DNA from 2 places in the Paenisporosarcina sp. TG-14 genome. Region 2 is predicted to be linked to the other one. Evidence: riboswitches for the same ligand, from Rfam matches in the RefSeq annotation. Region 2 holds a riboswitch; the other holds the start of a gene.
What was found. Region 2 has a riboswitch for thiamine pyrophosphate ahead of tenA (thiaminase II). Riboswitches for the same ligand answer to the same signal wherever they lie in the genome.

Region 1 (4,962 bases), on a different contig from region 2:
TACAGCTGAAATTTAAAGATGCAGTTACAGTAGGTGTCGATCCGAATACGCCTGGTATTGGACCAGTTCTAGCAGTGAAAAGACTCCTTTTACAATCTCAATTAACTATGGACGAGATTGATATTGTCGAATTAAATGAAGCTTTCTCAGCCCAAGTTGTGGCTTCTGCAAAATCACTTCAAATCCCTTATGAAAGACTTAATAAAGGTGGGGGAGCAATTGCTTATGGTCATCCATATGGAGCTTCTGGAGCAATTCTTGTTACTCGACTTTATTCTGAAATGAAGTCTATTCAATGTCGCTATGGTATTGCCACAATCGGGATAGGTGGCGGACTTGGAATAGCAACCTTATTTGAAAAATATATGGAGGAAGAATGAAATGGATTACTATTCCTATGAAGGATTTACAACCACTCCCTTTAAAGTAGCAGTCACCAGAGAAATGATTGCTGATTATGCACGTTCAATCGAAGAAACCGAATCGCTTTTTTTCAATTACAAAGAAGCTATTAATAAAGGGTACGCCGATATTCCAGCACCACCCTGCATGCCTATGATTTTTTGGCAATATATTAAAGTACCTTGGATGAATGGAGGTGACTCTTTTATTCATAAATATCAATCGATTAACTATAGTGAACCAGTGATGGCGGGCCAAACTTATACGTGTATGATCACGTTAAAGTCGGTTAAATCCAAACGCTCATTCCTTATTTTGGATAATGAACTAGTTGGTGAAAATGAAAGAGGTAAAGTCATCTTCACTTCAAACTCTACACTAATTGGGGAGATGAAAAAGTGAATACGTTATTTGCTTTAGAAGTTGGTCATTCACTCGAGACGATCTCAATCAAAAACGTTCCTTCAATTTGGATTACAAGATATGCAGAAGTTTCAAAAGATTTCAATCCAATACATGTAGACCAAGATGCTGCACAACAAAAGGGATTTGATCAGCCCATCGTTCATGGAATGCTCACTATGGGTTTCACAGGTCGAATACTGTCGTCTTATATGAATGCCCACTTACTGATACAACAAATGAATGTCATGTTTCTTGCACCTCTGCAGGTTGGAGACGGAGTGGAATTAACAGGCGTTGTCAAAGAGAAATGTGTTGCTGAAGTTAAGGTAGAAGTAACAGGTATGAGCAGTAGTGGACATAGAGTGATTCGAGGTGAGATAGTAGTTAAGAATAGAAAAATAAACTCATAGAATATTAATTCAATCGTTTCATGACATATTAGAATGGAAAAGAAACCAAAACATGTTATGATGGTTACGAACAATTGAATAGTAATATCTTCCACTAGGGGGACCTTTCTATAAGTAAATAGAAATTATTTACTTACTAATAAAGGTTGAGATTAAAGTAATACTTTAAGACCCTTAGAACCTGATCTGGTTTACACCAGCGTAGGAAAGTGGAGTTGCGGAGCAATACGTTTCTACCTATTTTTCCGATACAACCACTTTCTTATGATTGTTAAGAAAGTGGTTTTTTATATGCAAAAATATGTGAAAGTATATATTTTTAAGAGTATTTTCTTAATTCGAGCTAGTGTGGAGCTTTACGCTTTTCTTATAAATCAGGGATAGGTTACTATTCGAGTAAAATTATTGAGGAGGAAGTATTCATGACATTTTCTAAGCTTTTAAGAGAGGAATCCGATTACATTTGGGAAGCAAGCTTTCATCATCCGTTTGTAACAGGAATTGGGGATGGTACATTGTCTTTAGAAAGTTTCAGGTATTACGTCATGCAGGATTCTTATTATTTGTCCCATTTTGCAAGGGTTCAAGCTTTAGGTGCTGCAAGGGCAAAGGATCTTGACACTACAAGTAGATTAGCATCTCATGCACAGGGAACATATGAAGCAGAATTGTCTTTACATCGAAACTTTTCACGTCGTCTTGGAATTACTGAAGCAGAACAAGCAAACTTCAAGCCGTCACCTACTGCTTATGCATATACATCCCATATGTATCGTGTGGCATATCAAGGACATTTAGGTGATATTATCGCAGCAATATTACCATGCTACTGGCTTTACTATGAAATTGGGGAGAAACTGCAGACGTGTTCCCCTAAAGAACCAATTTACCAAGAATGGATTGCAGCATATGGTGGAGAAGGTTTTAGAACATTAGTCGAGGAACAAATTAATAGACTAGACAAGATTGCCGAAAAGCTAACAGAAGATGACCGTGAGCAAATGAAAGAACATTTTATCATTAGTAGTCATTACGAATATTCATTTTGGGAAATGGCTTACAATTTAGAGGAATGGCCGGTCCGAAAAGGAGCATTAAAATTCACATAGAAAATCATAGAAAATGAATTAATATTTTGTAACAGTCTCATACAATTGAATATAAATACACTAGGGGAGTCTTTAAAGACTGAGATGGAGAAAGTCCAGACCCTTTGAACCTGATCTAATTAGAACTGGCGTAGGGAAGTGGAAATGTAGTTATAGTCTATACATATAATAACAAACCACTCCAACGCCGGGGTGGTTTTTTGATTTCTGGAATTATAGATATTAAGGGTATCATCTTTGCTTTCAAAAATGAGGAGGATAGTTGGAATGAAAAATGCAGAATTACATGTCATATCCACTGGGAAACAGGAACCTCAGAAATTAGCGGAAATTGTAGGTCAGATCCATCCATATATCGATGCCATTCATATTCGTGAAAAGGCTAAAACGGCCAATGAGATTTACGAAATAGTGAATTTATTAACAGACCAGAAAGTGCCTCTTTCTAAAATAATAATCAATGATCGAGTAGATGTTGCCTTTGCTTCAAAAGTAGCAGGAGCCCAACTAGCCTATCATTCTTTACCTGTAGAAATTGTTAAAAAACAGTTTACAAGCTTGAGAGTTGGATGTTCTGTGCATTCAATTGACGAGGGTCTAACTGCACAAGAACTAGGAGCAGATTATGTTATTTTCGGACATATTTTTCCCACACAATCGAAGCCAGGATTAGTATCTAAGGGTTTAAATCAATTAGAACTCGTAGCTCATCATGTTTTGATACCAGTATTAGCAATAGGTGGTATAAAACCTACAAATATTAGAGGAGTCATCGATGCAGGTGCACAGGGAATTGCTGTGATGTCTGGGGTCTTAGAAGCAGAAAATCCTTTAGCAGCAGTAAAAGAATATTATCAAAATCTATCTACTTAACAACTGAATTGTACTTAAATATTTTTATGGGAGAAGGGGATTTTTGATGAGATATGTTTATGATGCAATCGTAGTAGGAGGCGGAGTAATCGGGGGAGCCATTGCGTATAACCTTGCAAAACGAGGGGGTAAAGTCCTTTTGCTGGAAAAAGAACGACTTGCTAGTAAAGCCTCTGGAGCTGCTGCTGGGATGCTGGGTGCTCAAGCAGAAATGGATGGACAAGGATCACTTTTTCAATTAGCTAGAAAAAGTAGAGCGATGTTTACCCAACTAGCTGGCGAGATAAAAGAGACGAGTGGAATAGATATAGAACTTATAAATAAAGGCATGTTGAAGGTTGCCTTAAACGAACAGCAACAGCAGGAATATAAGCGAGTCATTGCTATCCAACGACAAAGTGGAGAGCAAGCCGATTGGATGACAGGTAAAGAGGTAAGAAGGAAAGAGCCAGTATTGTCTGATGCGATTACAGGAGCAATGCATCTTGAAAAAGATGGGCAAGTAGAAGCTACTCAGTTAACTTTAGGGTTTTTAAAGTCTGCAGCAGCACGTGGTGTAGTAATAAAGGAATTCGTGGAAGTATATTACTTTCAGCTGTCAAAAGGGAAGGTCTCGGGTGTTGTAACGAATGAAGGAAATTTTAATAGTGAAAATGTCATTGTTGCAGGTGGTGCTTGGAGTAGGAAGTTACTTTCAAAAACAGGCTTACAGCTAGATACCTATCCTGTGAAGGGTGAATGTTTTTCTGTTGTTACACATAGTCAAATACTAACGACTACAGTATTTTCGCATGGTTGCTACCTTGTCCCTAAGAAGGGGGGAAGAATCATTGTCGGTGCAACTTTAAAGCCAAGAACATTTTGCAAAAAAGTTACGGTAGAGGGAATATCCATACTGATGGAACAAGCAAAAAAACTGATGCCGTCCATTGTTGAAGCAGAATGGGAGCGGGCATGGGCTGGCATTCGACCGCAAACCGCTGATGGGCTTCCGTACTTAGGAGAACACCCTATATACAAAGGTTTATTTATTGCAACAGGGCATTTTAGAAATGGAATATTACTTTCTCCTATAACTGGTGAGGTTATCGCCGACTTGGTTGAAGGTAAACCAACATCACTAAATTTGGAACCTTTTCGGGTAGATCGTTTGGTCAGGCAATTAACATAAAAAAGGAGTGAAGCAAATGGAATTAGTGATTAACGGGAACAAAATAGAAGTCCCAAATACGGTGGAAACAGTAGCTAACCTTTTGCAGCACTTCGAATTACAACAAAAGGTAGTTATCGTTGAATGGAATGAAATGATATTGGAAAAAACATCACACCAAGAAACCGAACTTAGTAATGGGGATAAAGTTGAGTTAGTACATTTTGTAGGAGGCGGATGATGATGTTAAAGATTGGATCATATGAATTCACGTCAAGGTTATTATTGGGCACTGGAAAATATCCTGATTTTGATATTCAAAAAGAAGCAGTAGCTGTTTCAGGAGCAGAGATATTAACGTTCTCCGTTCGTAGAATGAATATATTTGAATCAAGTCTACCTAATTTTTTAGAAAAATTAGACCTAAAAAAGTACATTTTACTGCCAAATACGGCAGGTGCAAAGACAGCAATAGAAGCGGTTCGAATTGCTAAATTAGCTAAAGCTTCTGGTCTTTGTGACATGATTAAAGTTGAAGTAATTGGATGCCAAAAAACGTTATTGCCTGATCCTATAGAAACATTAAAGGCTTCAGAAGAACTGTTAAAAGAGG
Region 2 (4,962 bases):
ATGATGAAATAGCACGCTAGATCGTTACGCTTCAATGATGTTCACCTCACATACACCTTTTGCTAGTTTATAGGCAAAATGGTTTGTCGGCCCATGTCCATGCCCTATGTTTAACGGGGTTTCAATAGCTAGCTGGACAAACTTTTTAGCTTCAATGATTGCTTCTTTTAAAGACCAACCTTGTCCTAAAAATGCAGTAAGTGCTGCGGAGTAAGTACAACCTGTTCCATGCGTATGTTTCGTTTCTATACGGGCAGATGTCATTTTAAAAGTTGTACCATCCGCAAAAAATACTCTATCTGTTGCAGTTCCTTGTTCATCTAAGTGGCCACCCTTCATAACCACGCACTTTACACCCATTGCTACTATCTTTTCAGCCGCTTTTTGTATATCCATTTCTGACTTAATCTCAACGCCACTAATCACTTCAGCTTCTGGAATATTCGGAGTTAACACCGTTGCAAGTGGTAAAAGCTTTGTCGTTAATGCTTCTACTGCTTTATGTTGTAACAAGCTTGCTCCTCCTTTTGCAATCATCACAGGGTCAACGACAAGCAAAACATCTTTTTGGCGTAAGCTATTCACTACTTCATCAATAATTGGGGCTGAAAAAAGCATACCGGTCTTGACTGCCTTTATGGGTAAGTCCTGAAAGACAACTTCGATTTGATGTTTAACAAAGTCTGCAGATGCAGGGAAAACTCCCTCTACACTAAGTGTATTCTGAGCTGTTAACGCAGTAATCACTGATGTACCGAACACTCCAAGCTCTTGAAATGTCTTTAAATCAGCCTGTATCCCAGCACCTCCACTACTATCTGAGCCAGCTATGGTCATCACGATATTCAATTATTTTCACCTCTAGAAAATTGATGTAAAGAATTTAAGACTTCTATTTGAAATGAGCCAAGAAGTGGAGATAGAACCGCTTGTTCTGACACCTTTTTATAAACTTGTAGTACATCACGTAAGTTTAAAAGAGGTTCTCCTTCTAAAGTTAAGACTGCTGCACAAATTGCACTTAGTAAACAACCTGTTCCTGTTACCTCGGTCATCTGAATGTGACCACCAGTTACCCAGAATCCATTGTCACCATCAGTAACATAATCAGAAGCTCCTGTGACCACCACTATACAGTTCCATTTTTTGGCTACATGCGTGGCAACGGTTGCAATGTCCATCTCACCTTCTCCACTGTCCACGCCTTTTATCTCCCATGAAACACCTGCTATGGTAGCAAGTTCACCCACATTACAGCGCAGTAAATCGAATCGAACACTTTCTAATAGTTCATTTACTACTTGTTGACGAAACTTAGTCGCCCCAACTCCTACTGGATCTAATACAACAGGTGTTCCAAGCTTATTCGCTTTTTTCCCTGCTAGTAACATCGCTTCTTTCGTTCTTATATTGATCGTGCCAATATTAATTAAAAGAGCATTTGCAATCGCGACCATTTCTTCTACTTCTGTAACTTCATCAGCCATGACAGGTGACGCACCAATTGCAAGTAACCCATTCGCTGTAAAGTTCGCCACGACATAGTTCGTCATGCAATGTACGAGAGGCTTTTTTTTACGAATTTGTTTAATAGGCATAGTTCTTTACCTCATCTTGCCAGTTTTCATGTGTCCAAGGCATTTCCCAAAATTTCCACTCGTAGTAGCAACTTTTTTCAAAATGAGCTTTGAACACAGTTTGTTTACCTGGATTTGCTTCTGCGTAACGATTCATCATCGTCTTTTGCACCTCGATTTTTTCTTTATAATCCGGTGCACTATACATCGCAATCCATTCTTCATATAGCTTAACGCCTGGTTTTGCGTCTTTATACTTCTCCCCAATTTCTTGATATAACCATGGACAAGGGAACATGGCAGCAAACGCCTCTTCTACATCTCCGTTATTTGCAGCATTGTACATATGTGATACGTAGTTATAAGCCGCTGGAGCCGGTTTAAAATTTGCTTCCTTTTGTTCAGTTATACCTAGCTCTTTAAAAACCGTTCGATGCAAATCAAGCTCAGCCTCATTGATATGACGAGCCGTTTCTAAAAAGTAAGCAATATCTTCGTTCGTTTCAGCCTTTGTTGCTGCAATTGCTAGCACCTTCGTGTAGTGCTTTAAATAATAAGCGTCTTGCATAATGTAAAACTTAAACTTATCAAGTGGCAGTGTCCCATCGACAAGTCCTTTTACAAATGGATGATTAAAACTTGCTTGCCAATAAAGATCAGTTTCTTTTCGTACTTCTTCACAAAATGTCATCATAAGTCCTCCTTTTTCGGATGGACGCAAGTGCAAAAAACGCTCCTTTGCACGTGGCAAAAGAGCGTTGTAAATGAAACATTGCTCCCTACGTCAGTGTTAACTGTCAGGTTCCAAGGGTCAGGTTTTACCTTCTCAACTAAATAGTCCCCCCGCAATTAAAATATTGAATTAGCAAACAAAAAAGCCCTCCTAAATGGAGAGCTTTAGCACAAAAGAAATACGTCGAAACGCTATGTACTCTGCTCCCTACGTTCGTCTTAACGAACAGGTTCAAAGGGTCAGGTTTTAACCTTCTCAACGCAAATGCGTTCCCCTGCAACTATTTTAATTAATTTCATACTAGCATAATAGAGTGAAAGCGTAAAATGGAAAAGTAACATTTATCAAGTAGATTATGCTTAAATTCTTTTATTTTTAAATATATTTGTCGAAACATTTCCTTTCAATTTACATAGACTTTAGAAAGGAGTGAATTGTTCGTATGCCAATGTTTAATAATGAGCGATTTATTAAAGCTGTCAACATACCTAACCCATTATATCAATCTTTACAGGGGAGATATTTTGTTGGACAAACTGAAACGATTCGTTTCGGAAAAGGAAAAAATGCTTGGGGAGGCTTAATTAACCCCTCTAATTCAGATGTGAATTTATTTGTAAATGCATTTACCGTTACCAACCATTCTAATCAACCTTTTATAGCTGAAATTTGGTTTAATCCAAAACCTCCTGGAAAATCAATGATTTCGGATAAGGTAACACCTGCAAATACAACTCTTTCTCCACTTCCAAAGCCTGAAGTAAATATCGCTTTTGCAGAACTTGTTGAAGGATTTCCGAAGAGAGGGATAAATTCATTTAAGCGAATTGTATCTCCAAAAAGTACTTTGACGAGTGATGAAGATGGAAAATTCATTTTTTCATCAGGCGATTCATTTATTATTTTTTTAGTTTCACCAGATAATGAAATTGTTAAGGCAGATGTTGCATTCGGGTGGTTTGAAATAAGGGAATAGCAACATAAAAAAACTAATAGATTAACTTAGTTATTGTCTTATTGAACTAAAGCATGCTTATATCTTGTATAAATATCTTGGATTTTGTACTTGTGGATGTATGGTTTACTTTATCGTTTCAATTAATGTTTTACTAACAGGTACTTTAGTAAAACAAAACAGTCAAAAAAAATGAGCTTGGAGATACATTTCCAAGCTCACTTAAATAAACCAATAACTTTAACATAGCCTTTTATAATAATGTAATTAATGATTTTACATACTTATTTACTAATGCTTCTTTGTCTTCATCATTTAACTTGTAATAAGGACGCTCGTTAGGAATGATAATATGACTCAGAAAAATTCCTACTAGCTGTCTGGCACATAATTCAGTGTCAGCCTTCTGATTTTTTTGAGTAAAATGGTGATCTAATGCTTTTTTTAACTGTGCATGAATAATCACAGGGAAATCAATATCGGAACTCAAATTGCCTTTCAAACTTTCCGAGATAAGCATCTTAACTAAAGACGCATTTTTGGAAAGTGTCTTCAAGCGATTATCAATTGTTCCTTTAAGAAATTCTTCTGTATTTTCATGATCAGCTAGTTGCATCACCTTGGAATTAAATTGTTTTTCAAGTACATTTTTAATAACTGTTTTAAATAAATTTTGCTTAGTAGAAAACTTCCGAAACAAAGTAACTTCTGCAACGTCTGCTTCTTTGGAAATTTCCTGTGTGGTTGCCTGAAGCCCTTTATTGATGAAAATCTTTACAGCTGCTTGCAAAATTTGTTCAGTTTTATCTTTAATTGACTTCATCCCCCTAATTTACCAGTGTATCCTTTTCTATTCTAGGTTTTGTTTTTACAAAACGATCTAAAATAATCAAGACAGCTGGCATCACGACAATTGTACTGAATAAAGCTAGTGAAATATTGATTAGGGTCATCATACCAAAATTACTCAAGATGACAAAATCTGATACAAGCAAAGCACTAAAGCCACCAATAGTTGTAATGGCTGATGCGAAAATTGATTTTCCAGTTTTTTGGTTTGCTATTCTGATAGCATCGATGCTTGAACTCCCATTTTCACGTTCTTCATAAAATCTTTCCATGATTAAAATGGTGAATTCTGTTCCAATCCCTATAATCAATGCACCTAGCGTCGCCGTTAGAGGTGTATAGCTTATTTCAGCTAAATACATCACGGCTCCTGACCAACCAATGATTAAAGTAATCGGTAACAAAGGAATCAAAGCCTTAATCGGGTGTCGGTAAACTGCAAGTAAACCTAAAAATACAAGGGCCATGCCTAGCAAAGTCATTTTGTATCGCCCAGTTGTCAATCCAGAAACCATTTCGACATCTAACACAGATTTTCCTGTTACCATAGTTTCCATATTATCTGGCTGGTTATCGATAAGGTACTGATTCAAATCATCAATAAAGTTTTTCAACGGCTCAGCTTCCAGATGTTTTATTCCGACAGTGATTACGCCTTTCGTGCCAGACTCGTTAATAAGTAACTTCTGTTGTTGATCTGGAATATCATCCATTAATCCTTCTAACTCTGAGCCTGTTGGGATTTCCCCATCATTCAATTTTTTTAACACTTCTGTAATTGAATTTGACTTAACCACCACTTGTGAAAACTCTTTTTCAATCTCAATTGTTGTTGCATCTACCCAGTT

Region 1: linked by a shared signal. The riboswitch ahead of tenI (thiazole tautomerase TenI) and the one ahead of tenA (thiaminase II) in region 2 are both predicted to bind thiamine pyrophosphate.

Annotation. Positions count from the first base shown of each region.
Region 1 is NZ_AMGD01000033.1:32,223-37,184, reverse strand. It holds gene C406_RS0111160 (acetyl-CoA C-acyltransferase) at 1-380, shown strand, start outside; gene C406_RS0111155 (FAS1-like dehydratase domain-containing protein) at 382-804, shown strand; gene C406_RS0111150 (MaoC/PaaZ C-terminal domain-containing protein) at 801-1,217, shown strand; TPP riboswitch at 1,304-1,442, shown strand; gene tenA (thiaminase II) at 1,640-2,326, shown strand; TPP riboswitch at 2,379-2,480, shown strand; gene tenI (thiazole tautomerase TenI) at 2,594-3,199, shown strand; gene thiO (glycine oxidase ThiO) at 3,246-4,370, shown strand; gene thiS (sulfur carrier protein ThiS) at 4,387-4,590, shown strand; gene C406_RS0111125 (thiazole synthase) at 4,593-4,962, shown strand, end outside.
Region 2 is NZ_AMGD01000006.1:65,112-70,073, reverse strand. It holds gene thiE (thiamine phosphate synthase) at 1-35, opposite strand, end outside; gene thiD (bifunctional hydroxymethylpyrimidine kinase/phosphomethylpyrimidine kinase) at 25-849, opposite strand; gene thiM (hydroxyethylthiazole kinase) at 846-1,598, opposite strand; gene tenA (thiaminase II) at 1,588-2,268, opposite strand; TPP riboswitch at 2,337-2,432, opposite strand; TPP riboswitch at 2,498-2,596, opposite strand; gene C406_RS0102945 (DUF6143 family protein) at 2,753-3,286, shown strand; gene C406_RS0102940 (TetR/AcrR family transcriptional regulator) at 3,519-4,088, opposite strand; gene C406_RS0102935 (efflux RND transporter permease subunit) at 4,093-4,962, opposite strand, start outside.